DNA from 4 places in the Daquilactobacillus linshuiensis genome. Region 2 is predicted to be linked to each of the others. Evidence: riboswitches for the same ligand, from Rfam matches in the RefSeq annotation. Region 2 holds a riboswitch; each other region holds the start of a gene.
The links. A riboswitch is a leader RNA that binds a small molecule or an ion and turns the genes downstream of it on or off. The one in region 2 is predicted to bind thiamine pyrophosphate.

Region 1: another riboswitch for thiamine pyrophosphate. It lies ahead of tenA (thiaminase II); the one in region 2 lies ahead of thiM (hydroxyethylthiazole kinase).
Region 3: another riboswitch for thiamine pyrophosphate. It lies ahead of ACUV9F_RS05925 (energy-coupling factor ABC transporter ATP-binding protein); the one in region 2 lies ahead of thiM (hydroxyethylthiazole kinase).
Region 4: another riboswitch for thiamine pyrophosphate. It lies ahead of thiT (energy-coupled thiamine transporter ThiT); the one in region 2 lies ahead of thiM (hydroxyethylthiazole kinase).

What each region holds. Positions count from the first base shown of each region.
Region 1 is NZ_CM128255.1:759,780-767,932, reverse strand. Features, by position in the region: gene ACUV9F_RS04030 (MurR/RpiR family transcriptional regulator) at 1-274, shown strand, start outside; gene ACUV9F_RS04025 (PTS sugar transporter subunit IIA) at 277-744, shown strand; gene ACUV9F_RS04020 (sigma factor-like helix-turn-helix DNA-binding protein) at 1,027-3,264, shown strand; gene ACUV9F_RS04015 (arsenate reductase/protein-tyrosine-phosphatase family protein) at 3,296-3,688, shown strand; gene ACUV9F_RS04010 (Nramp family divalent metal transporter) at 3,874-5,442, shown strand; gene ACUV9F_RS04005 (universal stress protein) at 5,450-5,881, shown strand; gene tenA (thiaminase II) at 6,307-6,969, opposite strand; TPP riboswitch at 7,009-7,097, opposite strand; gene ACUV9F_RS03995 (SPJ_0845 family protein) at 7,104-7,271, opposite strand; gene uvrC (excinuclease ABC subunit UvrC) at 7,394-8,153, shown strand, end outside.
Region 2 is NZ_CM128255.1:205,864-214,016, forward strand. Features, by position in the region: gene ACUV9F_RS01095 (WxL domain-containing protein) at 202-873, shown strand; gene ACUV9F_RS01100 (WxLIP family cell surface protein) at 945-1,982, shown strand; gene ACUV9F_RS01105 (hypothetical protein) at 2,030-4,612, shown strand; TPP riboswitch at 4,659-4,766, shown strand; gene thiM (hydroxyethylthiazole kinase) at 4,888-5,715, shown strand; gene thiE (thiamine phosphate synthase) at 5,696-6,346, shown strand; gene thiD (bifunctional hydroxymethylpyrimidine kinase/phosphomethylpyrimidine kinase) at 6,363-7,133, shown strand; gene ACUV9F_RS01125 (DMT family transporter) at 7,172-7,492, opposite strand; gene ACUV9F_RS01130 (methylated-DNA--[protein]-cysteine S-methyltransferase) at 7,600-8,085, opposite strand.
Region 3 is NZ_CM128255.1:1,085,078-1,093,230, reverse strand. Features, by position in the region: gene rplF (50S ribosomal protein L6) at 1-397, shown strand, start outside; gene rplR (50S ribosomal protein L18) at 431-787, shown strand; gene rpsE (30S ribosomal protein S5) at 806-1,306, shown strand; gene rpmD (50S ribosomal protein L30) at 1,325-1,507, shown strand; gene rplO (50S ribosomal protein L15) at 1,539-1,979, shown strand; gene secY (preprotein translocase subunit SecY) at 1,979-3,274, shown strand; gene ACUV9F_RS05960 (adenylate kinase) at 3,300-3,953, shown strand; gene infA (translation initiation factor IF-1) at 4,046-4,264, shown strand; gene rpmJ (50S ribosomal protein L36) at 4,305-4,421, shown strand; gene rpsM (30S ribosomal protein S13) at 4,445-4,813, shown strand; gene rpsK (30S ribosomal protein S11) at 4,829-5,215, shown strand; gene ACUV9F_RS05935 (DNA-directed RNA polymerase subunit alpha) at 5,261-6,196, shown strand; gene rplQ (50S ribosomal protein L17) at 6,217-6,597, shown strand; TPP riboswitch at 6,764-6,852, shown strand; gene ACUV9F_RS05925 (energy-coupling factor ABC transporter ATP-binding protein) at 6,915-7,754, shown strand; gene ACUV9F_RS05920 (energy-coupling factor ABC transporter ATP-binding protein) at 7,730-8,153, shown strand, end outside.
Region 4 is NZ_CM128255.1:861,873-870,025, reverse strand. Features, by position in the region: gene leuS (leucine--tRNA ligase) at 1-1,197, shown strand, start outside; gene ACUV9F_RS04515 (bifunctional folylpolyglutamate synthase/dihydrofolate synthase) at 1,264-2,499, shown strand; gene radC (RadC family protein) at 2,519-3,175, shown strand; gene ACUV9F_RS04505 (rod shape-determining protein) at 3,270-4,268, shown strand; gene mreC (rod shape-determining protein MreC) at 4,326-5,183, shown strand; gene mreD (rod shape-determining protein MreD) at 5,183-5,722, shown strand; TPP riboswitch at 5,784-5,883, shown strand; gene thiT (energy-coupled thiamine transporter ThiT) at 5,919-6,500, shown strand; one part of gene ACUV9F_RS04485 (IS3 family transposase) at 6,570-7,041, shown strand; one part of gene ACUV9F_RS04485 (IS3 family transposase) at 7,041-7,951, shown strand; gene ACUV9F_RS04480 (DUF4044 domain-containing protein) at 8,015-8,125, opposite strand.

The DNA of each region.
Region 1 (8,153 bases), 550 kb from region 2:
ACTTAACTTTGCTAATAAAAAAGGTATTAAGAGTATTGTTATATCTCACTCACCACAAAGTTATATGGCAAAAAATTGTACTATATTTTTAGAACATGATGTTGGACAAGAAAAAGAGACAATGAGAACTGCTGCTACCACGTCATTACTTGCACAACTGTATATTACTGATTTAATTTATTATGACTATTTTAGATATAGCTACGATGATAATATAAAAAAAATAAAAGACTCATCACAAGCAATAAGAAATTATTTTGAAGGGAATAAATAAGTATGTTTAAATTTTTAAAAAAAGATGTGAATAATAATTTTTATTCACCAGTAGATGGAAAATTAATAAATATAAAAGATGTGAATGATCCTGTATTTAATACAAAAGCAATGGGAGAAGGGTTTGGCATTGTTCCGGATTCAGATGATATCTATAGCCCTGTATCGGGAGAAGTAACAATGATTGCAAAAAAAAGTAAACATGCAATTGGAATTAAAATGGAGAATGGTAATGAGATACTTGTACATATGGGGATAGATACAGTTAAATTGAATGGAAAACCGTTTGAGCTATTTGTAGATGTCGGTAACAAAGTTAAATATGGAGAAAAAATTGCATATATTAATAGAAATCAAGTAAATAATAATAATCTTGAAGATACTATAGTTGTGGTTATAACGGAAAATAAAAATAATTTAATTTTTGATACTATCGAAAGAAAAGTGTCAAAAGGAGACAGAATAGAATAAAAAAAGTTCGTAGAAATTTTCTACGAACTTTTTTATTAGGGAAAATATGTAATATCAATTCTTAGTGTTTAAGGGGGGAACACCGAGTGATTTACAATAAATATTGAGGAAAAAGGGGGACCTCAAATATTTATAAGCTAATTATAAACATTAGCGTAAAATAATGCAAGCGATTTACAATATAAAAAAATTGGTTTACTATATGTAAAGTGGTTGACAAATACAAAAAATGTTATACTTATTAAATATAAAAGCGATTGCATGAAATTTGGGGTATATGTTATGAGTTTGTTTATAGATGAAAGAACTATTTCAGAATTATTTCCTGATCGAAAAAATCAGTTGATTAGGGATATATTCAATAGTCAAAATATATATAAAGTAAAAGACATTACTAACGACTCAATTAGTAAAGTTATTAATGCGCGCGGTTTTGGGGATAAAAAAAGAAATGAGTTTTTACAAGAAATTAATCAATTAAAAACTAGTGCAAATATTTCGATAATATTTCCTGAAATTATATCTACGAATGAAATTATTAAAGATGCATTTTTAAATATTCCTGTGTCAAATTCTGGAATTTCAGCAATTAATGGTTTAATTTTTGAGCGTGTCAATGATGTAATAAAAAAATCGGGTTATAAGTTGACAACGACAAGACGACATAAGTTAGTAGATGAGTTTATTGATGAAGTTCATGACTTTTTAAGTTCTGATTTGAATAAAATTGAAATTACTCCTTTTTCGTTGTATAGGGCAATGGAAGCCATACAAGTTCCATACACAAGGTTTTTTTTACAAAATTATGAATTAAAATTTAAGAAATTAAGTGACATAATAAAAAAACATAAATCCAAATTAGATAAGTATCAATTGTCAATTGTCAGTCAACTTATCTATAGAACAAGACTATTAAATGAAACTAATATTGATAAGACTATTTTTAAAGATGTATCAAATCAGGATAAAAATTATAGCCACAGTATGAATATTTTGGAAGCAAGAGTACAAAATAAAGAAACACTTCAAGAAATTGGTGATAGACTCGGGGTGACTCGCGAAAGAGTTAGACAAATAGAAAAGAAAATAAGAGATAGGTTTGTAATTAGTGCTAAAGAAAATCTTTTTTTTGAAGCAATAGATTTAACATATTTTGATATAAAGATAAATACAATTTTGGTTAGTCATTTAAGTGAGTCTACACAAAAAATTCTTGATTATACACAAGATAATAATCGATATAATTCTCAGATAGGATTGTATGGAAACTTAAAAAACTTTGATTTGGATAGGCTTATTGATAAATTACTTCAATATATTGATCAAAATTTTGGGAACAAATTAAGTGAAGTATTAATAAAAATGAATTCATTTTTTGAAGAGATGGATATTAATCTATCAAATGAGGATCTAGTCGAAGTGTTTAATAAGATAGTAAAAATAACAAACAAGATAATTATAAATAATGATAATATCTACAGTAAGTTAACCAAAAAACAATTGGTATTAGTTGCTTTAGAAAAATACTTACAAAATAACGACTACTTTGAGCTAAGTCTTAAAAATTTAGATCAATTAAATAAAATAACACAACAATTATATGCAAGTGATATCTATGAAGTTTCTGAAGATAATTATCGTGCTTTGGAGTCTACATTACTTAGAATAACTGATGATAAAATTTTAATTAGAATTGGTCGTAGAAAATATAAAATTTATAATGAAGAAAATTATTCAGATGATTTTTTAAATGATGTAAAACTATTTCTTATTGAAAGATTAAACGTAGTCCCTGAAGTGTCATATAAAGTAATTTCTCAAAAATATTCAAAAGAACTTAAAGAACAAAGTATAACTGAATTTGAAATATACTATGCTTTAAAAAATAAGTTCAGTGAAATATTTGATTTTGGTAGATATAATACAATGTCTATAAGAAAAAAAAATAGTCAGAAGAAAAGCACTGAACAAGTATTACTAGATGTTTTGAATGATAATAATGGACAGCTAACAATGACCGATACTCAAGAAAAATTGGGTTGGGATGAATATACTATACGTCAAGCAGCTGCAAATAGTTACGAGATGTATATATCGGATTCAGTTATTAAAGCAATTACAAAAAAGGATACACTTAAAGTTACTAATACATGCAAAGAAATTGTAAAAAAGAATTCTGATATTATTATTGTCGCTGATGAAGTAAAAAAATATCATATTAAAAATAAAATTTTGTTAAGTAACTATATTCAAAAAAATAGTAGTTATACAGGAAATAATTTGATTCTAATAAAAAGTAGACAGGAAAATGTTAGTCCCCTTTATTTAATATTAGTAGCTATTAATGATAAATTTAAGGGTAGCTCATTTACTAAAGATGAATTAATGAATTATCTATATTACATTGGATATAAGGCAGTATCCGCTGCTTTTAACTTTGAAAAATTGCTACACGCTGAAGATATTATAGAAATTAAGGAGAATTTATATGAAGTCAATACTCTTCGTTTGTCTAGGTAATATATGCCGCTCACCTATGGCAGAAATGATAATGAGTGATCTTGTAAAAAAAAATAATTTAAATGTAAATGTTGAATCAAGAGCAACATCGACATATGAAATAGGCAATAATCCTCACAAAGGTGCAATAGCTAAATTAAAAGAAAAAAGCATTCCACTAATAAATCACAAGGCTAAACAAATAACTGACAGTGATTTTATAAAATTTGATTACATTGTTGGTATGGATAATTCTAATGTTAACAATTTAAAGAGTATGTCACCAAATAAAGAAGCACAGAATAAAATTTATATGGCAACATCAGTTCTAGAGAATCCATATGAAATTCAAGATCCTTGGTATGATGAAAATTTCGAGAGAACTTATCGACAATTAAGTGAAGTTCTTCCGTTATGGATAGAAAAAATAAAATCTGATGAATAATCATCAGATTTTTTGTTTGCAAACTAACGTAATTTAAAAAAATTAGGGTAGCCTAAAAATCCTCGCGATAACCGTTTTTAGGGACCTTTTTCTTGATTTTATAAGTTAGGCTTACTTAAAAAAAAGTTGTCAAAACTCTTTTTGTCCTTTTACAATATCTAATGGATATATGAAAGGAGAGTTATATGAGTGAAACAAAAGAAGTAGTTCATAAGCATAAATTAATTGAATATGCTAATGGACCATCACTTGAAGAGATTAATGGAACTGTGAAGGTTCCAAAGGGAAAAGGATTCTGGAAAACTTTATTTGCTTATTCAGGACCTGGTGCCTTAGTTGCAGTTGGATATATGGATCCCGGTAATTGGTCGACTTCAATTACTGGAGGACAAAATTTTCAGTACCTATTAATGTCTGTAATTCTTATGTCAAGCTTAATTGCGATGCTTTTACAATACATGGCGGCTAAGCTTGGCATTGTGAGTCAAATGGATTTAGCACAAGCAATTAGGGCTAGAACAAGTAAGTCTTTAGGAATTGTTTTATGGATTTTAACTGAGTTAGCAATTATGGCTACTGATATAGCTGAGGTAATAGGTGCGGCTATTGCATTATACTTATTATTTAATATTCCACTTCTTATTGCAGTGCTGATAACTGTATTAGATGTATTATTATTGCTATTATTAACTAAAGTAGGATTTAGAAAAATTGAAGCAATTGTTGTTGCTTTAATTATTGTAATTTTATTAGTGTTTGTGTATCAAGTTGCATTATCTAATCCTGATTGGTCAGGAGTAATAAAGGGATTAGTACCAAATGCTCAAACATTTGCAGCTACTCCACACATCGGAGGGCAGACACCACTTACTGGTGCATTAGGAATTATCGGTGCAACAGTTATGCCACATAATCTTTATTTACATTCAGCAATTTCTCAAACAAGAGAAATAGATCACGAAGATGAAGAATCAGTTGCACAAACTGTTAGATTCTCTGCTTGGGATTCAAATATTCAACTAACAGCTGCATTTTTTGTAAATGCTTTGTTACTGATTATGGGAGTTGCAGTGTTTAAAAATGGAGCAGTAAAAGATCCATCATTCTTTGGCTTGTATCATGCATTATCTGATACATCTACATTGAGTAATGAAGTATTAGCTAGTGTTGCTAGGTCAGGAGTTTTATCTGCATTGTTTGCAGTAGCACTTTTGGCTTCAGGACAAAATTCAACCATTACTGGTACATTGACTGGTCAAGTTATTATGGAAGGTTTTGTTCATATGAAAATGCCATTGTGGGCTCGTCGATTGATTACAAGATTGATATCCGTTATTCCTGTCGTTATTTGTGTAATGATGACCAGTGGAAAAAGTGCAATAGAAGAACATAGCGCATTGAATGATTTAATGAATAATTCTCAAGTTTTCTTAGCTTTTGCATTACCTTTTTCTATGCTGCCATTGTTAATGATGACAGATAGTAAGGTCGAGATGGGAGAGCGTTTCAAGAATTCTACTTGGATTAAAATACTGGGCTGGATATCGGTTATTGGATTAACATATTTGAATATGATTGGTTTACCAGGTCAAATTGAAGGATTTTATGGTGATAATGCAACACAATCTCAAATAATGACTGCAGATGTAATTGCGTATACCTTGATTGTTGCAGTGTTGGCATTATTGATTTGGACAATTATTGAATTGTACAAAGGAAATAAACGATATCAAGAGAAAATGAATATAAAATAGTGGAGGTATGGTTATGGAGATTAAAAAAATATTAGTTGGTGTTGATGATTCCTCAGATGCGCTATTAGCCTTTGACCACGCTATAAAAGAAGCTAAAGAACATAATGCAGAATTAATAATCGCATCAGTGTTAGAAAATGGAGAAATGAATATTTATCAAGTTATGGATGTTGATTACATCCATGGTGAAAGAAAAGAATTAGAAAAACATATGGAAGAATATGTCAAAAAAGCTAAAAATGCTGGCGTAAAAGACGTAAGAACAGTCATAGGAGAAGGCCAAGCTGGAGAAGTAATTGTTAAAGAAATAATACCTAAGGTACAACCTGACGTTTTAATAGTCGGTTCTTTAGCTAAAAAAGGTATAAATAAATATTTTGGTAGTCAAGCAGCATATATGGCAAAATATTCACCAATATCAGTGATGGTAATTAGATAAAAAGTATACTTTAATATTTAAAGAAAATGTCATTATAAATCCCCGTAAATCAGCGTTTAAAATTAGAGTAAAGTTAATTTGCTAATGTGTAAAAAAGGTGTTAAATTAACCATGGAAAGAGAAATAGTATCCAATCTAATACAAACAGGAGGGTGACATTATGATGTTACTTTTAGGCGCTAGCTTGTTAGTTTTGGTTGAGTATATGGTATATATTAGAAATATTAACAAGTTAAACTTTAAATTTTAATAAACGAACTGTGGCAGAAATCGTTTAGCAATTAAGCATTAAGGAAGAATAGCCTGTAATCACGAATATATGATTACAGGCTATTTTTTTAGCAAAATTTTCTGGTTTATGGAACGTGTTGAATTGAAACATCCTTACTAATTGTAGTATTTAATATTTATTTCACATTTCTTTTTTACCATTTTTCTTTTGTGTATGACATTTCCCAAAACCTATATTCCATTTGAGAACTAATAACAAAAGCATTAATCATTTTTTCTTGATCTTTAACGGAAACAGATTCATATAATCTATCTAATAAGTTGCGTTGTTTAATTATATTTTCCTTTACCTCTTTTGTTGAATAGCTGTCAATCCAGCTTTGATATATTGGAACTGGTGACATCTTGTCAGACAAGTATTCACCTATTTCTTGATATAACCATTCACAAGGTAGCATACTTGCTGATGCAATGATTGCATTACCTGTGTAAAGCTGTCTATACATGTGAGATACATAATTATAGGCAGTAGGAGTAATAGGTGTATTTTTTATTTCTTCAGAAGTAATGTTTAGCTCTTTGAAAAAAGTATTTCTTATTGCTAGTTCACCTGCACCAAGGTCTAAAGAATTCGCAATTAAGGAGTCCTTTAATTCTTTATTATCAGTTGATTGAGCTATTAGTTCATAAAGCTTATTAAAATGTTCTAAATAATAACGATCTTGTAATAAGTAGTATTTAAATATATCCATATTCAAACGTCCACTTTGTAATTCAGTGATAAATGGATGCGTAAAACTATTATGCCATGGCTCAAAAGACTTGTTATAAGCAATTTCGGTAAAATTTTTAGTCATAAAAATACCCCTTTGTCTAAAAAATCGCAAAAGGGTAGCAATAGTCAATAAACATTTTCCTTCGCCAGTTCTAACTGGAATCAGGTTCGATGGGTATAATCTCAGCCTAAGCACCCCAAATGCGATGAATTTAATTATTTTTCTTCTTTTTTGTTATCTTTAACTTTCTTTTCAGTTTCTTTTACTTTGTCCATGTTTTTTTTAACATCATCTGGTAATGAAGCAAACTTATCAAACATTTCCCCAAAGTTATTTTCTTGTTTAACTGTTAGTCCCATATTATCATCCTCTCTTTTCTTCATAATAATACTAAATTATTTTTTAAATCGCAATTCTTGAAACTATTGTAAAATAGTCTAGAATGGTTAAAGCAAATAAATGAATCTCATTTATAAAAAGAGATATTACATTTAGGAGAAATAATTTGGCAAGTGAACATTTAGAACGTAAGTTAGCATTATTACCAGATAGACCTGGATGCTACTTAATGAAGGATATTAATTCAAAAATAATATATGTTGGAAAAGCTAAAAATTTAAAAAACAGAGTTCGTTCATACTTTAAAAGTGCTCATGAAGGTAAAACAGCACGTTTGGTATCTGAAATAGTTGATTTTGAAACTATCATAACATCAACAGATAAAGAAGCATTCTTATTAGAAATTACGCTAATTCAAAAACATCAACCATACTTCAATATTAAACTAAAAAAAGGAACAGGTTATCCTTATATAAAAATTACAAAAGAACGTAATCCAACAATGATGATAACTGGTCAAGTAAAAAAAGATGGTGCTTATTATTTTGGACCTTATCCTAATGTATATGCAGCTGAAGAAACGTTGCATTTTCTTCAAAAAGTATATCCATTAAGAAGATGTCAGGGATTTATGAATAGGCCATGTCTTTATTATCATTTAGGACAATGTCTAGGTGCATGTTTTAAAGAAGTTCCTGTTGAGGTATATGATAAACAAATTGAAAAAATTGTAAGCTTTTTAAATGGAAATGTTTCATCAGTAAAAAAAGAATTAAATCAACAAATGCAAGAAGCTTCAGATAATTTGCAATTCGAAAGAGCTGCTGAAATAAGGGATCAAATTCACTATATTGAAGCTACAGTTGAAAAACAAAAGATCATTTCAAATGATAATACACCAAGAGATATTTTTAATTTTTATGTAG
Region 2 (8,153 bases):
ATGTTCATTTATTTGAATCATTTTAATTAAAAAATGGTGAATTATGAAAACGTATTTTAAAAAAAAGCGGCTTAAATACTGATATAATAGTAATTGTAGGCCTAACAAAATCTTGATTTTTTTTAGTAATATAATATAATGTGCACTGTTAGAAAGTTTATCCCCATCTATTTTTAACGAAGTTAAGTAAGGAGAAAAGATATGAAAAGTAAGAATTTAATTTTAGCATCAGTATTAGTATTATCAACTTTAGGGCCAGCTTCAATTGTAAGCGCTAAGTCAGCATCTGGGGATGGTGATGGAATTGAAGTTGGAAAAGATTCAGCAACAGCTACAACTACAGCTGAATTTAATGTCGAAGCTGGTAAACTAAGCTTTGACTCTGCACCAGACTTTAACTTTGGAAGTCTTTCAATTGTAGATATGTTAAAAGGACAGGGACAATTAGATCAAAAAGACAATTTAATTTCTGATCCTCATAATGATTCTCACACGAGCACTGAAAATACTGATAATAAATTGACAAATAATGATGGAAATAATGGAAATTTACAAATCAGTGATTATCGTGGATCAGGAAGCAGCTGGGTTTTAAATGCCTCTATTTCTGAATTTACAAATAAAGATGGTAAAGGATCAGTTAATGGGGTTATTTCATTGCCAAATTTAACTGGTGTTGAAATTAATGGTTCACCAAGTAAAATTTGGGATTCCACTACTGCTGGAGCAGATGGTCAAGGCACATCTAAATTAAGTTTTGATAAGGGCGCATCGCTTGCACTAAGTGGCGCTAAAGATATTCAATCTGGTAAATATAATGCCACAATTACTTGGACACTTGGAAACACAACTACAGCCACATCAAAAGGATAATAAGCAAAGAGGTTGGATTTATCCAACCTTTTTTTCTATTTGCTATATTAGTATAGAATTAGGAGTTTTCTATGAAAAATTATTGTAAATTTTTATTTGTGACTTTCTTATTAATAATTCCATGTCGAATTATTTTAGGTTCAGCAAAGCCTGTTCAAGCATCTGAGGCTGGCTTCACTGTCAGTGCTGAATTACCTGATAACCAGTATGACAATACTGTTTCTTACTATGATTTATTAATGAAACCGGGACAGAGTCAAACTTTAGTTTTAACAGTTGAAAATTTAACTAAAGACGAAAAAACTTTAAAAATCTCGCCCAATACCGCTTATACAGCTAATGGTATTAGTGAAGCTTATGATAAGTATAATGTTTCTAAAGTGTCGAACGCGCTGTACAAGTTTAATGAGATTTTTTCTTCACCACAAAAAGTTAAATTAGCTGCTAATGAAACAAAAAAAGTTAAGTTTACTGTAAATATGCCGACAACTCCTTATGACGGTATTTTAGAGGGAGCATTTTACGTTGTTGATGGTGATAATGAGAATAATCAAATTGCTAAGCAAGGTGATTTTGGTATTAGAAATCAGTTTTCAATGGCCTTAGGTATTATTCTTAGAGAACATAAAGATTCTCATATTTATCCATCATTAAAATTGAGAGAAATAAGACCAAGTAAGAATAATTATTCGAGAAACACAGCAATACTGACAAAATTAGAAAACACTAGACCCGCAACAATTGGAAAATTAGATGTTAATGCGAAAGTTATACGAAAAGGAAACTCCAAGGCTTTAATTAATAAAACGTCAAAACAAAGAAGTGTAGCTCCTAATTCTGTTTTTCAATACGCAATACCCATGGATGGTAAATGGATTAATCCTGGGAAATATCATTTGCACTTAGTAGCAACAAATGGAATCAGCGAGTGGGTTTTTGATAGGGACTTTGAAATAAGCTTTGTACAAGCAATGCAGTTAAATCAAAGCAATAAGAGCTTTTCATGGGTATGGATTTTGCTAATAATAATAACTATTATTATTTTACTGTTAATATTTAGCTATTATTTAGGTTATAAAAGAAATAAAAAGAACGTTAATATAAGCTAATTATAAGTTGTATGTTACTGTGTATATGTATATATAGGGGGAAAATTATGAAAGGAAAGCCAAGAAAAGCTTTAATAAAGCTATTATTTGCAGTTGGCCTTTTTATGTTGCCATCAATGGTTAGTGCTAGTGCTGAGAATGCTCGAATAGACGGTAAATATCCGCTGGGGGTTTCATCAGATTATATGCTTACTGCTGGTAATCGTATTAGACATATAGGTGGAGCAACAATGTCTGGTAGATTTATGGCTAATTCAATGGCATTTGATAAAACTGCCGCTTTTTCTCAATGGGGAATAGGAAATAATAGTTTAAATACCTATCCATCAGGTGGATCTGTAGAGTCTTCAAGAGATTTTTATTCTCAGTTGTGGAATCCGGCAGTCATTATAAATGATTTAGATAAAGAAAATACTATAAAAGATCCTGCCTTTTCTGATCCCACTGGGCAAATGATAGTTAATTTAGCATCTATGTGGCCTTATGAACAAAATACTGATCCTTTTAAAATATTTCCCAGTTCTGAAAAAAGAGTTAAATTTATTACTGATACACCCAAAAGTGAAATTGAAAAAAAATTATCAACTAATTTATTAAAACAATTATTAGATACAACTTGGACTAACAATTTAGATACTGTTACTGAAGATGGCACGAAAATAAATGGTTTGAATGATTTAACTCAATTCAAAGATAATAATATTACCAAGTATCAAAGTAAAAATACTGTACCTGGACGAAGTGTAGAGCAGGATATACAGGATGTCAGTGATTATTATCGAAATTTAACAGATAATAATGGATTTTGGTCGAGTGATAATAGAATCATTACAGATGGTCAATCAAATCCTCAATATATTGCTGAGCCTGATAAGTCCGTTGCAGTAGTTACAAATATAATTAATGCTAACGATGTTGGTAAATCAATAGAAAATAAAAATAGTAAACCTGTAGTCGCTGTGAATGTTGATATGAAAAAAATTTTTGATGCGGCAAAAAAAGCAGGTAATAACGGAAAACCAGCGGGAATTCGAATTTTATTTAATTTTTCCAAAAGTTATTATAATGATGAAAATCACTTAGATTCATCTACAATTCCTTATATTATATTAAACTATACTAATTTTACACATGATAATGTTCCTTATCAGTTCACTTGGGGTACAAACGATTCATTTGGAACTGGTAAAGTTAAAGATGGTAAAGTTATTGACGAAAAATTTATGAATGAAGCTCTGGGTGTTGCAAAAGGTGATTGGAATAATTCAAAGGTTCTTTGGATGGGATCTCAAATTTTAAATAATTTTAACGATATGTATGATCTAGATAATTATCCCGAAGATTTAAGTAGTGACAAAAGAGATATGGCAGGAATAGGCAAAAAGTCTGCTGTCTATTTAAACGAAATGTCAAATGTAATGTATGGGACTATGCTTATTCCTCATGGCTCTTTTTATGCGGGAAATTCAAGTAGTGGTTTATATATCGGAGGTGTTATTGCAGCTAATAATATAACCATTGAAGGATATGGTGCTCCAATTTCTCCCAATCACAATGATGGAGCTTTTGGTGTTTTTGGTAGAAAACATGGAAATGGGCAGTCTGATTTCCCTGACTTAAATAATCCTAATAATCCCCCTGAAACTAAATCGTATATTTCAGATATCACTTTAAGTAATGGCGATAAAAAGCAAACTATTGCAGAAAATAATGGAACGGCAAGCTTTGATTACGTTAATGGTGACTTAAAGGAACTGCCTAATTCGGGTGTTAAGGCAAGTATAAGTGTAAAAAAACCATTAGAAAAATATGGAATTTATTATAAATTAAAATCTGAAAACACTTGGAATCGTCTAGGAAATGGTGCTGTTGAGGGCTTGAGTGACGTATCAATTAATGACTTGGAGTCACTTATTAGTGAAGAAAGATCATTTAATCGAGGAAATGTTCAAAACAAGATTCAAACTAATGAAAAAAATATGATGGGATATTCTATAACTCGAAATAATAATATTGAATTTGCTATTTCAAAAAATTATGATGCAAAACAAGTCTATGATTCTGATTTTAATTATGAATCAAAGTTTTCAATTAATTTAAATATTAATGGAACGATAGAAGTTGTTGTTCCTCAAACGTTTAATATGGGCACTGAAATTATTGGAAGCAAAAAGAATACTGTAAATAAGATTGGTGTTAATGAGGTTAAAACTCCTTATAAAAAAGTTTCACCTCAGTCAATTAATGATGTTCCGATTATAAATATTTATAATCCAATGAAATTTAACTTTCAATTAAGCTTAAAAAGATTGGAGTTAGCTCAAGGTAATCCCTTCACTGAGTCTGATGGATTTATGTATCAAATAGGAAAAGGTGATCCTAACGATAAAGATTATAAACCGGTTAACGACGGAAGTTCTAACTTAATAGATATTTTGAAAAGAAACGATGGTTCAAGTGGTCCTATTGATCCTGTAGATCCAGTCAAGCCAAGTTCAAAATCTTTGAAAACTATTACTGATTTGTTACAGAGTAAGATAGTCTATTTTATGATTCCTTATAGTACAAACTATAAAGTTCAAAAATATAATGCGGATTTAGTTTGGGATTTAAAATTAAATGATCAATAAAATTTGACGATTTATTTAGTATTAATTATACTCAAGATATAAAATTATATATGAACAGGGGAGCTTGTAGTGGCAGGCTGAGAGGAAGTTATTAACTTCGACCCTTTAACCTGATTTGGGTAATACTAACGTAGGTAAGTCTTAAGATATTGTTTAAAAACAAGTCTATCCAAATATGGGTAGGCTTGTTTTTTGTCTAATTCTGGTTCGTTCATAGGAAAAAGGAGGATTTTTTTTAAAATCGCATCATTTAATTAAAGAAGGGAACAAGAATAATGAAAGAATATCTAGAAAATTTAAGAAAAAACAACCCACTAATTCATAATATTACCAATTATGTGACTGTTAATGACTGTGCAAATATATTGTTAGCAGCAGGAGCTTCTCCTGTAATGGCAGATGATGCAAATGAAGTTGAAGAGATAGTTAAAATTAGTGACGGTTTAAATATTAATATTGGTACTCTTAATAAGAATACAGAAAAAGCCATGCTAAAAGCTGGTAAAGAAGCAAATAGACTCAACAAGCCGGTTGAGTTAGATCCAGTTGGTGTAGGTGCATCAAGTATGCGAAAAGATTTTATAAATAAGCTTTTAAATGAAGTAAAGTTCACCGTAATTAAAGGGAATTTATCTGAAATTAAAGTAATGGCGAAGGGAATAGGAAGTTCTCATGGCGTAGATGCAAGTAAAGAAGATGTGGTTACAAAAGATAATATTGAATCAATTATTGACTATGCTCAAGAATTTAGTAAGAAAACTGGGGCAATTATAGTTATAACAGGTGCTACTGATATAGTTGCTAATAGTGATTATGCAGTTGCTATTAAAAATGGTGTTTCAACAATGGCAAAGATTACAGGTACAGGATGCATGTTAAGTGCTTTAATAACTGGATATATATCAGTTAATCAGGATAATATTTTTGATTCAGTTGTAACAGCTGTCAGTATGATGGGGTTAGCTGGAGAGTTTGCTGAAGAAAAAAGAATTGAAACTAATTCAGGAAATTCAACTTTTAGAAATTACTTAATCGATGCAATAAGTAAGATGGATGAAGAAGACCTGGAAAAAGGTGCAAATTATGAAGTTCACAGCAAATAGTTTAAATTTGTATGCGGTAACAGATAGAACATGGTTGAATGGAAGAACGTTAGGCCAATGTGTTGAACAGGCGATCATTGGAGGAGCAACTATAATTCAATTACGCGAAAAAAAGCTAAAAATTGAGGAATTTGTAAATTTAGCAAAACAAATTAAAGAAATATGTCAAAAATATAACGTTCCATTTTTGATAGATGATAATTTAGACGTAGCTAAATTGGTTGATGCTGATGGAATACATATTGGACAAAATGATATAAGCTTGTTAGATGCAAAAAAAGGTTGGGGAAATAACGATAAAATTTTTGGTGTATCTGTTCAAACAGCTGAACAGGCTAAAAAAGCGCAAATACAAGGAGCAGATTATCTAGGAGTGGGTGCAATTTTTCCAACTGATACTAAAAATGATGCCAGTGAAGTTTCTATTGAAGAGTTAAAAGAAATAGTTCAGACTGTTAATATTCCTGTATGTGCAATTGGGGGTATCCATAAAAATAATATTAGTCGGTTATACTCTACTGGAATTGATGGAATTGCTCTTGTTTCAGAAATTTTTAATAGTGAGAATATAATTGAAAATACTAAAAGTATTGCTGAACTTGTTAAACCGTTTGGAAGTGAGGATAGGTAAAATAATGGAGAAAATTTTGACAATAGCTGGTTCAGATTCTTCTGGCGGTGCTGGTATTCAAGCAGATTTAAAAACTATGGCAGCACATAAAAAATATGGGATGAGTGTAATAACAGCTATTACTGCGCAAAACACACAACAAGTCTTTTCTGTTATGGAAGTTACAGCTGGCATTGTTGGACAACAGTTGGATGCAGTTTTCACAGATATTAGACCTGATGCAGTAAAAATTGGAATGGTTTCAAACGGGGAGATAGTAAATATAATTGCTGAAAAACTAAGACAATATAAAGTGAAAAATATTGTTGTAGATCCTGTCATGGTTGCTACTAGTGGCAGTGAATTAATAAATAGATCAGCTATTGAAACGTTGAAAACGAAATTATTTCCACTTGCAACAGTAATAACTCCTAATATTTTTGAAGCAGAAGTTTTAGGTAAAAGTAAGATTAAATCTGATAATGATATGGAAAAAATTGCAAAAAAAATTGGAGATATGTACCAATGTTCTGTATTAATAAAAGGTGGACATTTTGGTGATGATGCAAATGATTACTTGTATAGTAGAAATAATCAAAGCGGATGGATTAATGGTAAGAGGATAGATAATCCGAATACACATGGTACAGGATGTACATTATCATCTGCCATAGCTTGCAGATTATCTGAAGATTACTCGTTATATAGATCAGTAGAACTAGCTAAAAATTATCTTTCTGGGGCATTGGAAGCAAATCTGAATCTAGGAAAAGGTTCAGGTCCAATAAATCATTTATATAATATTTAATAATAAAAAGATCATGCATATTATTATGTATGATTTTTTTAATGACCGCTCGTTGCTTTAATACCTATTATTCCAATTAATAAAAAGACAATAAATATCCATGTTAAAAAAGAGATGTTCTCTTTGAATAAAATCATTCCAGCAAGAATAGATCCAAAAGCTCCAACTCCCGTCCATATTGGGTAAGCTAAACTTAGCGGAAGAGTTTTAGATGCTTTAATAAGAAAATAAAAACTTACTATCATTCCTATTACTGTAAAAATAGAAAAGTTTAATTTAGTAAATCCTTCGCTAAGTTTCATGCATGTAGCCCAACAAACCTCACAAATTCCGGCTATTAATAGATAAATCCATTCCATATTTTTCCTCCTAAATATTAAAAAAACACTTATAACTTCTACTATGACCTACAGAAGTTATAAGTGCCCGGTGGCAAAACTATTATTAATATTAGTATAGCAAATATTTAACTATTTTCTAGATTTAAAAGTTCTTTTTTAAATTCTATACCGGCTCTAAAGCCACCTAAAGAGCCATCTTTTCTTAGGACTCTATGACAAGGAATTACAAAAAGAATAGGATTTTTGGCAACAGCTGAAGCAACCGCTCTTATACTTGTTGGTTTTTTTAAATTTATCGCCAATTGAGAGTAGGTAGTTGTTTGACCATAACCAATTTTTTTCAGTTCTTTATAAACTGACTTTTGAAATTTAGTTGCCCAAGTTAAGTCTATATTTAGATTTAAATCATGCAATTTTCCTTGTAGATACTTAAGTAATGATTTTTCGTAAAATGAATTTTCCTTTTTTAGTAATTGATCGACTTTAATAAAGTTATTTATCTCATTAATATCTTTATTTGGACTTCCAATAAAACAAATACCTTCGTCAGTATAGGCATAAAAAATATTTTTGTTATTAATTGATATAAAATCATAGAAAATAGTTTTCATATATTTCTCCTACTCATAATATTAATTTTTTTTAAAATCTAGCTTTTTCACTTAATTTAAATAGAATT
Region 3 (8,153 bases), 520 kb from region 2:
AGAAGGTAATGTTGCAAGATTTGAACGTGAAAGTGAAAATGATAAAGCATTACATGGAACAATGCGTGCTAATTTAAACAACATGGTTGAAGGTGTTGTTAATGGATTTGAAAAGAAACTTCAACTAATTGGTGTTGGTTACCGTGCACAACTTAAAGGTAGTCAACTAGAACTTAATGTTGGATATTCACATCCAGTACTTATGGATGCTCCAGAAGGCATTAAGATTGAAGTTCCATCAAATACTGAAATTACAATTTCAGGAATCAGTAAACAGGTTGTTGGACAATTTGCTGCTGAAATCAGAGACGTAAGACCACCAGAACCTTATAAAGGTAAAGGAATTCGTTATGTTGATGAATATGTTCGTCGTAAAGAAGGTAAGACTGGTAAATAATTAAGTCTTACAAAAATAATATGAGGTGAAAAAATGATTTCTAAACCAGATAAAAACAAGATACGCCTAAAACGTCATAAACGTGTCCGTGGTAAAATCTCTGGTACTGCTGAGCGCCCACGCTTAAACGTATTTCGCTCAAATGCTAACATCTACGCTCAAGTAATTGATGACGTAGCGGGTGTGACGCTAGTAAGTGCCTCAAGTATTGATAAAGAAATTAAAGACGGTTCAAAAACTGAAAAAGCTGCTGCCGTAGGTGCACTTGTTGCAAAACGTGCTGCAGAAAAGAAGATTGTTGATGTTGTGTTTGACCGTGGTGGTTATATCTATCATGGACGTGTTCAAGCACTAGCAGAAGCAGCTCGTGAAAATGGACTAAAATTCTAAAAAGGAGGATACCTAAGTATGACATTTATCGATCCATCACAATTTGAATTAGAAGATCGTGTTGTTGCTATTAACAGAGTTACAAAAGTTGTAAAAGGTGGACGTCGTCTACGCTTTGCTGCTATTGTAGTTGTTGGTGATAAGAACGGTCATGTAGGTTTTGGTACTGGTAAAGCTCAAGAAGTTCCAGAAGCTATTCGTAAAGCGGTTGAAGATGCTAAAAAGAACTTGATTGAAGTACCAATGGTTGGTACAACTATTCCTCATGAAATCATTGGGAAATTTGGTGCTGGCGAAATCTTATTAAAACCAGCTTCAGAAGGTTCAGGTATTGCTGCTGGTGGTTCAGTTCGTTCAGTTGTTGAACTTGCTGGTATTGCTGATATTACAGGTCAAATGTTGCGTAGTAATACACCAATTAACGTTATTCGTGCAACAATTGACGGTTTAAGTCGTTTAAAAACAGCCGAAGGTGTTTCATCACAACGTGGTGTCTCAGCTCAAGATTTGCTTAACTAGAAAGGTGTGTCGTAAATAATGGCTAAATTAAAAATTACTCTTATTAGAAGTGCAGCACACCGTATTCCAGCTCAACGCAAAATTGTTAAAGAGCTAGGGTTGGGTCGTATTAGTAGTTCTGTTATTAAGAACGATGATCCAGCAACACGCGGTGCTATTGTAAAAATTGCACATTTAGTAAATGTTGAAGAAGTTAAATAATTATAAGAAATAAACAAGGAGGTACCTTTTCATGGAATTACATAATCTTAAACCAAGTACTGGTTCAAGAAGTTCTAGAAAACGTGTAGGTAGAGGTACTTCATCAGGTACAGGTAAAACTGCAGGACGTGGACAAAAGGGTCAACTAGCAAGATCAGGTGGTAAAACACGTATTGGTTTTGAAGGTGGACAAATGCCTTTATTCCGTCGTATGCCAAAACGCGGATTTAACAATATCAATAGAAAAGAATATGCTGTTGTTAATTTAAGCGATTTAGCTAAGTTTAAAGATGGTTCTGAAGTAACTGTTGCTTCATTAAAAGAAGCTGGAATCATTAAAAAAGAACTTGCAGGAGTTAAGTTACTTGCTAATGGTGAGGTTAAAGCTAAGCTTACAGTTAAAGTTGCAAAATGCTCAAATGCTGCTAAAGAAGCAATTGAAGCTGCAGGTGGTTCTGTCGAGGTGATTTAATGTTTAAAACAATCAAAGCTGCTCTGAAAGTTAAAGAAATAAGAAAAAAGATTTTCTTTACTTTAATGATCTTGGCTATATATAGATTGGGTTCATATATTGCTGTGCCAGGTGTTAATGCTTCAGCAATGAATAAAATTAGTGCTACTGGATTAGTTCCATTATTGGATACTGTTTCTGGTGGTGGCTTATCAAATTATTCTATATTCTCAATGGGTGTTTCACCGTTCATTACTGCTCAAATTGTTGTTCAATTATTGCAAATGGATATTGTTCCTCGATTCGTTGAATGGAGTAAACAAGGTGAAGTTGGACGTAGAAAATTAAATCAAGTTACTCGTTACTTAACGATCATACTTGGATTAATTCAGTCAATTGGTATAACAGCTGGATTTAACGCACTTAGCGGCATGGGACTTGTTAAGAAACCAAGTATTCAGACATTTTTGATTATTGGAATCATCTTAACTGGTGGAACAATGTTGCTTACTTGGCTAGGTGAACAAATTACTGATAAGGGTCTTGGTAATGGTGTTTCAATGATAATCTTTGCAGGTATCATTGCAAGAATGCCAAATGGCCTTTATAAGTTATTTAATGATCAGATTGCTAGTTCAAATAAAAGTGATTTAGCTAAAAATATTGGATTTTTAGTTGGAGTTATTTTAGTAATTCTTATAGTCACCGTTTTTGTTACTTTTGTACAGCAAGCGGTTAGAAAAATACCTATCCAATATACAAGACGTGCTACTAGTGGTGGAAGCGAAAGTTTTCTTCCGCTAAAAGTTAACGTTGCTGGTGTTATTCCTGTTATTTTTGCTAGTTCATTTATTGTTACTCCCCAGACTATTATGATGGCTTTTCAAGCAAGTCATGGTGATGAAAATTGGTTCAAAGTATTAAGTAACATTTTTAACATGCAAACTACAACGGGGGCACTTCTTTACACCTTATTGATTATTTTATTTACTTTCTTTTATGCATTTGTTCAAGTCAATCCTGAAAAACTTGCTGAAAATTTACAAAAACAAGGTGCCTATATTCCAGGTGTATGGCCTGGAAATGGAACAATTAAGTTTGTTTCTGGTGTTTTGATGAGACTTTCAACAGTTGGATCATTATTCTTGGGACTAATTGCATTGCTTCCCTTATTAGCATCAAATATATTTGGATTACCTCAATCTATTGGATTAGGTGGGACAAGTTTACTTATTGTTATAGGGGTTGCTTTAGAAAGTGATCGTCAACTTAAGGGATTATTAATGAAACGTAAATATGTAGGTTTTATTAGATAATAAAAATTTAAGTTGGGAGAAAAAAATGAATCTATTACTTATGGGCTTACCGGGTGCTGGTAAAGGTACTCAAGCTGAAAGAATTGTTAATGATTTTAAAGTTGTACATATTTCCACTGGAGATATGTTCAGAGAAGCAATGGCCGAAAAAACTGAGATTGGAATGAAAGCTAAATCATTTATGGATAATGGTGAATTAGTTCCGGATGAAGTTACTTCTGCTATTGTTAAAGAAAGATTAGCAAAAGAAGATGTCAAAAAATCGGGTTACATGCTTGATGGTTTTCCAAGAACTATTGCTCAAGCTGAATCTTTAGATGAAATTTCAAGTGATCTTAATCAGCCGATTGATGGTGTTATCTATATAGATGTTCCTTCAGAAAAGTTAGTTGAACGTCTATCTGGAAGATTTATTTGTAAAAATTGTGGAGCCACATATCATAAGATATTTAATCAACCTAAAGTTGAGGGTACTTGTGACATTTGTGGTGGACATGAATTTTATCAAAGAGATGATGATAAACCTGAGACTGTAAAAAATAGATTAGATGTAAATATTAAAATGAATACTCCATTAATTGATTTTTATGAAAAGAAGAATCTTTTGCATAAAATTAATGGAGACAAAGATATTGAAGAAGTTTATGAAGATGTGAAAAAAGTTATAAAAGGACTTTAGTTACCATTTATTTACTTTTTAGTAGCTTCGTGATATTATTTTTCGATATATGTAGTAGTATTAAACCTTACAAATTCGAGGAGGGTCCAAGTTTGGCCAAAGACGATGTTATTGAAATCGAAGGTACTGTTGTAGAGAACTTACCTAGAGCAATGTTTAAAGTAAAACTAGAAAACGATGCCACAGTATTGGCTCATGTTTCTGGTAAAATTAGAATGCACTATATTAAGATATTGCCTGGTGATAAAGTTACTGTAGAACTTTCACCGTACGATTTAAGTAAGGGACGTATCACATATAGATATAGATAAATATTTTCTGTTTTTTAATATGATGGGAGGTTCACAGAATATGAAAGTAAGACCATCTGTAAAACCAATGTGTGAACACTGTAAAGTTATCAAACGCAAAGGTCGCGTTATGGTAATTTGTTCAGCAGATCCAAAACACAAACAAAGACAAGGTTAATATTATAGAAGGAGGATACTTCAATGGCTCGTATAGCAGGTGTTGATTTGCCACGTGATAAAAGAATTGTCGTGGCACTTACATACATTTTTGGTGTTGGTAACTCAACAGCAGTCAAAGTCTTAAAAGATGCCGGGGTTTCTGAAGATATCAGAACTCGTGATTTGACTCCAGATCAAGAGGATAAAATCAGAACTGAACTTGATAAATTTCCTGTTGAAGGTGATTTACGTCGTTCAGTAAGTATGGACATCAAGAGATTACAAGAAATTGGTTCATATCGTGGAATTCGCCATCGTCGTGGATTACCCGTTCGTGGACAAAATACAAAAAACAATGCACGTACTCGCAAAGGTAAAAAAGTTACTATTGCAGGTAAGAAGAAAGACTAATAAGGAGGTAGGTTCATGGCAGTCAATAAAGGTCGTAAACGTCGTGTAAAGAAACATATTGAATCTGGCGTTGCTCATATTCATTCAACATTTAACAATACACTAGTAATGATTACTGACGTTAATGGTAACGCCGTTGCTTGGTCATCAGCTGGTGCCTTAGGTTTTAAGGGAAGTCGTAAGTCTACTCCTTTTGCCGCACAAATGGCTGGTGAAGCAGCAGCAAAAGAAGCAATGGAACATGGTATGAAAACCGTAGAAGTTGCAGTTAAAGGTCCAGGTTCTGGACGTGAGGCAGCAATTCGTTCTTTACAAGCTACAGGTCTTGACGTTACAGCAATTCGTGATGTTACACCAGTTCCTCATAATGGTTCTCGTCCACCAAAACGTCGTCGTGTATAGTAAGTTCTTTGAAACTAGCGCAATAGATGAAAGGGGCAGAACTGAATGATTGAATTCGAAAAACCAAGTATCATAAAAGTTGAAGAAAAAAATGATTACGGTAAGTATGTAATTGAACCTCTTGAAAGAGGTTATGGTACTACTTTAGGTAACTCACTAAGACGTGTATTACTTGCTTCTTTACCTGGTACAGCAGTTTCTGATGTACAAATTGATGGAGTTCTTCATGAATTTTCAACAATTGATGGTGTTATTGAAGACGTAACTCAAATTATCTTGAATATTAAGAAACTTTCTTTAAAACTTCACGGAGATGAAAAGAAAGTTGAAATTAATGTTAAGGGACCTGCTCAAGTAACAGCTGCTGATATAGTTGCAGATGACGATTTAGAAATTCTAGATCCTACTCAATATATCTGTACTGTTGCTGAAGGTGGCGAACTTAATATGCAAATGACAGTTAAAACTGGTCGCGGATATACACCAGCTGACCAAAACAAAACAGATGCAACACCAATTGGTGTTTTGCCCGTTGATTCGATTTTTACACCTGTTTCAAAAGTTAATTACCAGGTCGAGAGTGCTCGTGTTGGTAAAAGAAGTGATTTTGATAAATTAACTTTAGACGTTTGGACAAATGGATCAATTAACCCCAAAGAAGCAATTAGCTTGGCAGCTAAAGTTCTTACAGAACATTTGAATAGTTTTGTAAACTTAACTGAAGAAGCTATGAACGCTGAAATGATGGTTGAAAAAGAGGAAACTCAAAAAGAAAAGAAACTTGAAATGACTATTGAAGAACTTGATTTATCAGTTCGTTCATACAACTGTTTGAAACGTGCAGGTATTAATACTGTTCAAGAACTTACAGATAAGAGTGAACCTGATATGATGAAAGTTCGTAATCTAGGACGTAAGTCATTAGAAGAAGTCAAAGTTAAGTTAAACAATCTAGGTTTATCACTTAGACAAGACGATTAATAGACAAGGAGGGCACTAAAATGGGCTACCGTAAACTAGGACGTTCAACAGATCAAAGATTAGCTATGCTTCGTGATTTAACTACTGATTTGATTATTAATGAACGTATCGTTACTACTGAAACTCGTGCTAAAGAAGTTCGTCGTACAGCTGAGAAAATGATTACACTTGGTAAAAAGGGTGATTTACAAGCTCGTCGTCAAGCTGCAAAGTTTATTAGAGATGAAGTTGCTAACATTAGTGAACAAGATGATGCAGTTGTTGTTCAGTCTGCTCTTCAAAAACTATTCAGTGATGTTGCACCTCGTTACAAAGATAGACAAGGTGGATACACAAGAATAATGAAGACAGCACCACGTCGTGGAGATGCTGCACCTATGGCAATAATTGAACTAGTTTAATTATTACATCAATCTATTTAAAAACAGTCATTCGTGATTTTAGTGAGCGTTATGATGTTGGGTATATTCCAAGTCTAGCTCTAAGATTTCCCTAATCGGGAGACACTAATTTTATCGAATGATTTTTTTATATACTTATAAATTATTGTGTTATTATATTGTTAATTAAATAAATCTGGGGTGCAATTTGCTGAGATTATACCCATTGAACCTGATACAGTTAATGCTGAAACGGGGAGATAGTAGTTGTAAGTATTAGTGGACCTCTTTGTTTAATATTACAAAGGGGCCTTTATTTTTAAATAAGGTATGTAAATATGACAAATCCAATTATTGAAATTAGTAAATTAAATTACAAATATGATGAATCCACTGAAAATGTATTGTCAGACATTAATCTAAGAATTAAAGAAAAGTCATGGACTGCTATTGTTGGACAAAATGGTAGTGGTAAAAGTACGTTGACTAAGTTATTAAATGGTATTTTACAAACCGATTCTGGAACTATAAAAATTGATAATATCAAATTAACTAATGAAACTATTTGGGACATACGTTCTAAAATGGGAATTGTTTTTCAAAATCCTGATAATCAGTTTGTTGGTGCAACGGTAGAAGATGATGTTGCCTTTGGTTTAGAGAATCAAAGTGTTCCTCAATCAGAGATGAAAAGTAAAGTGATGGATGCTTTAGACAAAGTTCAAATGACTGATTTTGCAAATAGAGATCCACAAAGTCTTTCAGGTGGACAAAAGCAGCGTGTTGCTATTGCTGGAATTATTGCACTAGAACCAAAGATAATTATTTTGGATGAAGCTACTAGTATGCTTGACCCAAGTGGACGATACGAGATAATTGATATCATAAAAAAATTAAAAGATGAGCTTGATTTAACTGTATTGTCAATAACACATGATGTTGAAGAAGTAACTGTTGCCGATGATGTTCTTGTTTTAAGTAAAGGAAAAATTTTAAAGCAGGATAAACCAGAAAATATTTTTACTGATGAAAAATTATTAAAGCAAGCAGGACTAGAGTTACCATTTGTTCAAAAAGTACAGCAGCGTCTTATATCAAGAGGTATTAATATTTCAAACGACTGGATGAACGAAGAAAGATTGGTGAATGAAATTTGGAAATATCATTTGAACAAGTAGAATATATATATCAGCCAGATACTCCTATGGAAAATTTAGGGTTAGAAGATATTAATGCAACAATTAAAAATAATAGTTTTACTGCATTGGTCGGTCATACAGGAAGCGGAAAATCTACTTTTGTACAGCATATAAATGCTCTATTAAAACCAACTAAGGGAAAAATTGTTGTTGGAAATAAAGTAATAACGCCAGATACAAATAATAAAGATTTAAAGTCATTGAGAAAAGAAGTAGGTATGGTTTTTCAATTTCCCGAGAGTCAATTGTTTGAAGAAACCGTTGAAAAGGATATCATGTTTGGTCCGATGAATTTTGGTATAGAAGAAAAAGATGCTAAGATTCTTGCAAAAGAATCACTATTAAAAGTTGGATTAAGTGAAGAATATCTTCAAAAAT
Region 4 (8,153 bases), 660 kb from region 2:
GTAAACTATCGTTTACGTGACTGGTTATTTTCTCGTCAAAGATACTGGGGAGAACCAATTCCTGTAATACATTGGGAGGATGGTGAAACAACCTTGGTGCCAGAAGATGAATTGCCATTGGTTTTACCTAAAGAAACTGATATCAAACCTTCAGGAACAGGTGAAAGTCCACTTGCTAATTTGACTGATTGGCTAAATGTAACTGATGAAAATGGAAGAAAAGGTCGTCGTGAAACAAATACAATGCCTCAATGGGCAGGAAGTTCTTGGTACTACCTAAGATATATTGATCCTCATAATTCTGAAGAAATAGCCGATAAAGAAAAACTAAAAAATTGGTTACCAATAGATATGTACATTGGTGGCGCAGAGCATGCTGTATTACATCTATTGTATGCAAGATTTTGGCACAAAGTATTGTATGATTTAGGGATTGTACCAACAAAAGAGCCATTTCAAAAGCTATATAATCAAGGAATGATTCTTGGTGATAATCATGAAAAAATGTCAAAATCAAAGGGTAATGTTGTAAATCCTGATGATGTTGTAGAAGAATATGGTGCTGACACTTTAAGATTGTATGAAATGTTCATGGGACCCTTAGATGCCTCTATTTCTTGGAGTGAAGAAGGTTTAGCTGGATCACATAGATTTTTAGAAAGAGTTTGGAGATTATTTATCAATGACGATGATGAAGATACATTAAAGGATACCATCGTTGATAATAATGACGGATCTTTAGATAAGGTCTATAATGAAACAGTTAAAAAAGTGACAGAAGACTATGAAGAATTGCATTTCAATACTGCTATTTCACAAATGATGGTGTTTGTAAATGCTGCTAATAAGGTGAAAGAAATTCCAAGCGAATATGCACAAGGATTTGTAAAACTATTAGCTCCCATTGCTCCACATATGATGGAAGAAATATGGAACAAAATGGGAAATGAAGATTCACTAACTTATGCTAAATGGCCTACATATAGCGAAAGTGCATTAGTTGATGATCAAGTTGAAATCATTGTCCAAGTTAATGGAAAACTTCGTGGAAAGATTGAACTACCAGTTGAAACACCAAATGATATTGCTCAAGAACTAGCGTTAAATGAAGAAAATGTAAAGAAATTTATAGATGGAAAAGACGTTGTAAAAGTTATCGTAATTCCAAATAAATTGGTAAATATTGTTGTTAAATAATAAAAAAGCAGACATAGTCTGCTTTTTTATTTGTAATAGGACTTACTTTTGAGTATAAATAAAAGTATGAATAATATAGATGAAGTAATTAAATATATACACGGATTACCTAAGTTTCATAAAACCGCAGATTTTACTAATATGAATATAATATTAAAAAGATTAAAAAATCCTCAAACTAATTACGAAACAATTCATATTACAGGAACAAATGGTAAAGGATCAGTAGCCCATTACATCAATCAAATGTTAATAAATTCTGGCTACAAAGTTGGAATGTTTACATCTCCATATATTGTTAAGTTTAACGAAAGAATTCAAATTAATAATGAGTTTATAAGTGATGATGAGTTGATAAGCTTAACAAATAAAATTAATTCAGTTTTAGGTAACGTACAACTAGTTGAGTTTGAATTTGTTACGATTTTAGGCTTTTTGTATTTTAGTCAAAAAAAAGTCGACATAGCAGTAATTGAAGTGGGAATAGGTGGAACACACGATAAAACTAATGTAATAGATTCTACTATATCAATTATTAATAATGTCGGTTTAGATCATCAAAACCTTATTGGTCCTACTTTAAAAGACATAGCAATCGAAAAATCTGGAATTATAAAAAAGAATAGTTATGTTGTACTTGGGGATATTGAAAAAAAATTATTACCGATTTTTAAAAATAAAGCATCTCAATGTGATTCAAAAATCATTGAGTTGAATAATGATTTTTCACTTATAAAAAAAGAAGATGACAGATATGCTTTTTATTTTCAAAATAATAAATTAGAACATATTTTTTTGGAAAATGTAGTTGATTATCAAGTTGAAAATATGGCCGTCGCTTTAGCAGCTTTTATTGTATATCAGGATTTTAAAAAGAAAAAAATAGATGAAAAAGTGATTAATAAATCATTGAATGAAGTCAAAATACTGGCTAGAATGCAAAAAATTCATGATAATCCTGAGATAATTTTAGATGGGGCTCACAATATTCATGCTGCAAAAGAAATAACTAAAATATTGAAAAATAAGAAAGTGAAATTCTTAGTAGCTATGATGAAAGATAAAAATTTTAATTCTGTATTAGACGAGTTTAAAACAATATCAAAAGATATTACACTGACTACATTTGATGAAAATAGAAGTCTAAAAAAAGAAGATATAAGAAAAAACAACTTGAACTATCCATTTACAGATAATTGGCAATCATTTATAAGTAATTTTTTAAAAACAAGTAACGATGAAACGTTAATTATTACGGGTTCGCTACATTTTGTTTCGATAGTTTTAAAATATTTTGCGTAATTTCATTGTGGATGATGAGGTGAGCAAAATAGACGTAAGAGAAATGGCGGAAGCATTTGGAGTAGAAAGTCTGACAAATTTTGAATTAATAAAATTACTTATACGATCAGGAAATAAAAGTGCAACTGTTGAAGAAATAACTGAAAATTTATTAAATAAATACAGAAATATTTGTGATATTGAATATTCAAATATTGAAGATTTAAAAAAGATAAAAGGATTGGGAAAGTGCCGTGCTATTGAATTAAAAGCAGCGATAGAACTTGGAAAAAGAGTTCAGTTTGGTAAAACAGTTAGGTTTGAAGAAATAAATTCAAGTAAAAAAATTGGTGAATTATTGATTAGTAAACTGACAGGAATTAGTCAAGAACTTGTTATAGTCACTTATTTAGACACTAAAAATCAAATTATAAAAATAGATAATGTATTTAAAGGGACACTGAATTCAACTACAGTTCATCCAAGAGATATATTTAGAAGATGTTTGCAACTATCAGCTTCAAAATTTATTATTGCACATAATCATCCTAGCGGTGTCTTGTCAGTATCTAAAGAAGATATTGAATTCACAAATAGGTTATTAAAATGTAGTGAATTGATTGGCTGCGAGTTACTTGATCATTTAATAATTGGTAAAGATTCCTATCTCAGCTTGAAAGAAGAGGCACTAATGTAGGAAAATAGCCGAGAAGGACAAATATTTGATAAATTTTTAACAGTTTTATGATATAATCTTTCTAACTTATTATGTTACTCAAGGAGCGATTATTTTGTTTGGAATAGGTACTAGAAACGTAGGGATAGATTTAGGAACTGCAAATACATTAGTTTATATAGACGGCAAAGGAATTGTATTGAATGAACCATCAGTTGTAGCAAAAAACACTGTTACTGGAGAAACTGTTGCTGTTGGTTCTGAAGCCCGTGAAATGATCGGTAGAACACCGGGGAACATCGTTGCTATTCGCCCAATGAAAGATGGAGTTATTGCTGATTACGATACAACTGCAGCAATGATGAAATATTTTCTTGAGAAAACTATTGGATCAAGCAAACCACTAGTTATGGTTTGTGTACCAAGTGGTGTGACAGAAGTTGAAAAACGTGCTGTTGTTGAAGCAACTCAACAGGCAGGTGCAAAAGAAGCTTACGTTATTGAAGAACCATTTGCTGCAGCTATTGGTGCCGGTCTACCTGTTATGGATCCAACTGGTAGTATGGTTGTTGATATTGGTGGTGGAACAACTGATGTTGCTACAATTGCTCTTGGTGGTATTGTTTCATCACGTTCAATTAGAGTAGCCGGAGATAAATTTGATGATTCTATTACTGCATATGTAAGACAACAATTTAGTTTACTAATTGGTGAAAGAACTGCAGAACAAATCAAAATGGAAATTGGATCAGCATCTGTTGAAAGAGCTGATCAAGCACAGTCTATTTCAATCAGAGGTCGTGATTTAATGACTGGATTACCAAAAACAATTGAATTAACATCGGTAGATGCGGCTCGTGCTATTCACGAAGATGTTGCTGAAATTATTAATGCCGTTAAGGAAACACTAGAAGAAACTTCTCCAGAAATTGCTGCTGATATTATTGATCATGGTATTGTTTTAACAGGTGGTGGAGCTTTACTAGGCAACTTAGCGGAAGTGATTTCTGATGAGACGAGTGTTCCTGTATTTATTGCACAAGATCCTCTTGAATGTGTTGCTATTGGAACTGGTGAATCATTAAAGAATATCGATGTAATAAGACGCCACTAAAAAAGCAGCGGGTTATAATAGAACCTGCTTTTTTATTTCAATTATTAGGAGTATAGAATGAATAAGTTTTTCTCAAATAAAAAATTGATTATATTGATGATATCTGTTATTTTGACTTTTGGATTAATTGCAGTATCACTTAATATCCGTGATGGTAAAAATGATTCTCCATTTTTCCAACAAGCTGGTAATGATACTATTGGCTTATTGAGTAGAACAGTTTCAGCTCCGTTTAATGCAATTAGAAATTTTGGATCAAATGCCTCTGATTTGTTAAATACTTATTCTGAAAATAAAAAATTAAAAGCTAAGTTGCAGGAATATAAACAAACTCAAGTTAGTTTAGACACTGTTAAAAACGAAAATAAGGATTTGAAAAAGCAATTAAAGCTTTATAATACGTTAACAGACTATTCAAAAATTAATGCTTCTGTTATTAGTAGATCTCCTAGTGATTGGCAAGAGTATTTAGTAATTAATCGAGGATCAAATCAGGGCATTAAAAAGAACATGCCGGTTATGTCTGGTTCAGGATTGATTGGTAGAATTGCGGATGTAAATAAAACTAATTCTAAAGTTGAACTTATTTCTTCAGAAAACTCTTCAAGTAATAAATTTGCTGCTGAAGTTTTATCAGATACGCTTAATATTAACGGAATTATTACCAAATATGATTCCAATTCTAACTTGTTAGAATTAGGACAAGTTAACTCTATAAAAGATGTAAAGCCAGGACAAAAAATTGTTACTTCAGGACTAGGAGGTATAACTCCTAAGGGTCTATTTATTGGAACAGTTGCTAATGTTAAAAAGGATGATTATGGGTTATCTAATGTAATTTATGTAAAGCCTGCAACGGATTTAACTAAATTTACTGTTGTCACTGTTATTAATAGAAGTGTAGGTGATAATTAATGAAAAGATTTAGTGAAATTCTTAAATTAATTGCTCCTTTTTTACTTTTATTACTTGGCTTTTGTTTAGATGGTGTAGTCAAATATAATCTTGATTTTTTAAATGACAAAAGTAATAATGGGTTACCTCAGTTTATGTTAATGATGCTTATAATATTCGCATTTAAATTTACTATGTCTAAAGAAATAGTTATTTATGCGGCTATTTTTGGATTGTTTTATGACATATTTTATATGAATATTTTTGGCATTTATGTTGTTTTACTACCATTATTTGTTGCTCTTATTTATATATTGAAAGATATATTAGCAGATAATTTTATAATTGAGGTGTCTTTGTACTTATTGTCTTTAATCGGTATTCATGTAATTGTTTATTTACTAGGATTAATATTTAAAACTGTAAGCTTAAGCTTTGCAGATTTTATTACCTATACAATTGCTCCAACAGTAATATTTAATTTGGTTACTTTCATCATTTTATTACTACCAATTTCTTGGGTAACGGACAAGATAATAGAATTTCGAAGAGGATATTGAGTAAGTATAATGACTTGCTTTTTTTTTCTTATTATCTTATATTTTTATGTAATAAATCAATAGTCTCACAAAGGGGAGCCATTTGGCTGAGAGTGATGTAGTGTCAGACCCTTAGAACCTGTTTGTTAGTACAAGCGTAGGGATTTGTGTGGAGGAAACTCCTTTTGTGATGACTAATCATGAAAGGGGTTTTTTTATGGAAAAAACTAAGGACAAAAATGCTTTACAAGTAACAGTAGAAGGTGCAATTATAACTGCATTTGCTATGGCTTTAAACTATTTACCACATACTACAGGAATTTCCGCAGTGGAATTTTCGTATGGATTAGTACCTTTGATAATTTTTGCTTTTAGAAGAGGAATTGTTCCAGCAACTTTATCAGGACTAACTTGGGGAATTTTAGATCTTATCTTAAGAGGAATTGGAGATGGAAGTGTTCTTAATCCATTGCAAGGATTCTTAGAATATTTCATTGCATTTGCTTTAGTAGGACTTGCGGGAACTGGGTATACAAAAATACAAAGTGATTTGAGAAGTAACAAAAGTATTATGTTATCAGCTATTCTTTTTGGATCATTAGGAATTGTTAGTAAATATTTTATTCATTTTATTGCGGGTGGATATTATTGGGGTTCATATGCTCCAAAAGGAATGAATCCATGGGTATACTCCCTAGTAGTTAATGGGGGAAGTGCGATTGCCAATATAATATTAGTAATAGTTGTACTTTTATTATTATCAAGGTCTATGAAAACATTGATAATTCCAAAAAATTAAAAAAAAAGAAGATGTGAATTTGAACTGAACCCCCGATATTGGGCCAAATCCAATATCGGGGGTTTTTGTATGGTTAAATATTCTAAAGAATTAAAATTAAAGATTGTTACTGAATATCTCAATACTTCAATAGGAGTTTCAAATCTAATCAAGAAATATCATATAACAAATGATTCTATAGTATATACCTGGATTGACCGTTATAAAAAGTTTGGTTTAGATGGGTTGAATATATTATCACCAATTTCAACTTATGATGGCTCATTTAAAGTGAATGTTTTAAAATGGATGAAACAAAACAATGCTTCTTATCCACAAACAGCCCTTCACTTTAATATATCCAATACCGGAACTATTTGGCAGTGGCAACATAAGTTAGATTGTGAAGGAATAGAAGTATTGTACCGTAATAAAGGGCGGACAAAGATAATGAATTCTAAAAAACAATCTAAACAAGGTAAAGAAAAAACAGAATTAGAAAAACTAAGAGAAAAAAACGAGCTTTTGGAAATAGAAAATAAATATCTAAAAAAACTAAAGGCCTTAGTTCAGGAACAAGATGGCAAAAAGCACAAATAGTAAATGAACTAAGGCAAGAGAAATATTCTTTGAAGAACATCCTTAAAGTAATAGACATGCCTAAAAGTACTTATGAATATAACTCTAAAAGACTGCTTGATAACAATAATAGTGATCAAGAATTAAAAGAAGCTATCAAAGATATTAAAACAAGTGATGATACTTATGGATATCGTCCAGTAACAGGTGAGCTTCATAATCGAGGATTTAAAGTTAATCACAAAAAAGTCTATAGATTAATGATTGAAATGAATTTACTATCTACAGCTTATAACAAGAAAACACGGAAATATAATTCTTACAAGGGTACAGTGGGTAAAATAGCTAAGAATAGAATTAATCGTCGTTTTAATACTGATAGACCTTATCAAAAATTAACTACAGATATCACTGAAATACGATGGGGAAAAGAAAGTATCAAACAAAGAGCTTATTTTACTTGTATTTATGATTTGTTTTCAGACGAAATATTGAGCTGGGATATAAGTAAGCATCCGACAGTAGAATTTACAGTAAACACCTTAAAAGATGGTATTAATAAAATACCAGCAGGATTAGATTACAGAACTACAGTACATTCAGATCAAGGGGTTCAATATCAACATAAAAGTTGGGTTAAAGTACTTAAAGAGAATAAAATATTTCAAAGTATGTCAAGAAAAGCAACGTGTTTAGATAATGCAGCTATGGAGAGTTTTTTTCATATTTTGAAAGTTAATATATATCATCAAAAAGAGATTGATACCTATGAAGAATTAGTTTCAGAAGTAGCAGCATGGATGGAGAAATATAATAAAGTGAGAATAAAACAAAAACTGGGATACAAAAGTCCGGTAGAGTACCGAAAGTTTGTATCCCAGAAAGTAGCTTAAAACTTCGTCCAATATTTGGGGTTCAGTTCAATTTTAAATTCACGTCTTCTTTTTTTTAATTTCTTATACTAATGCTGCGACTGCACCAAAAACAACTCCTACAATTGTTAAAAGTAACATTAACCAGATGAAAACTCTGGTTATTTTTGTTAGTGTACTAGGTTTTTTATCCATTTTTTTCTTCCTATATATTAATTTTAGT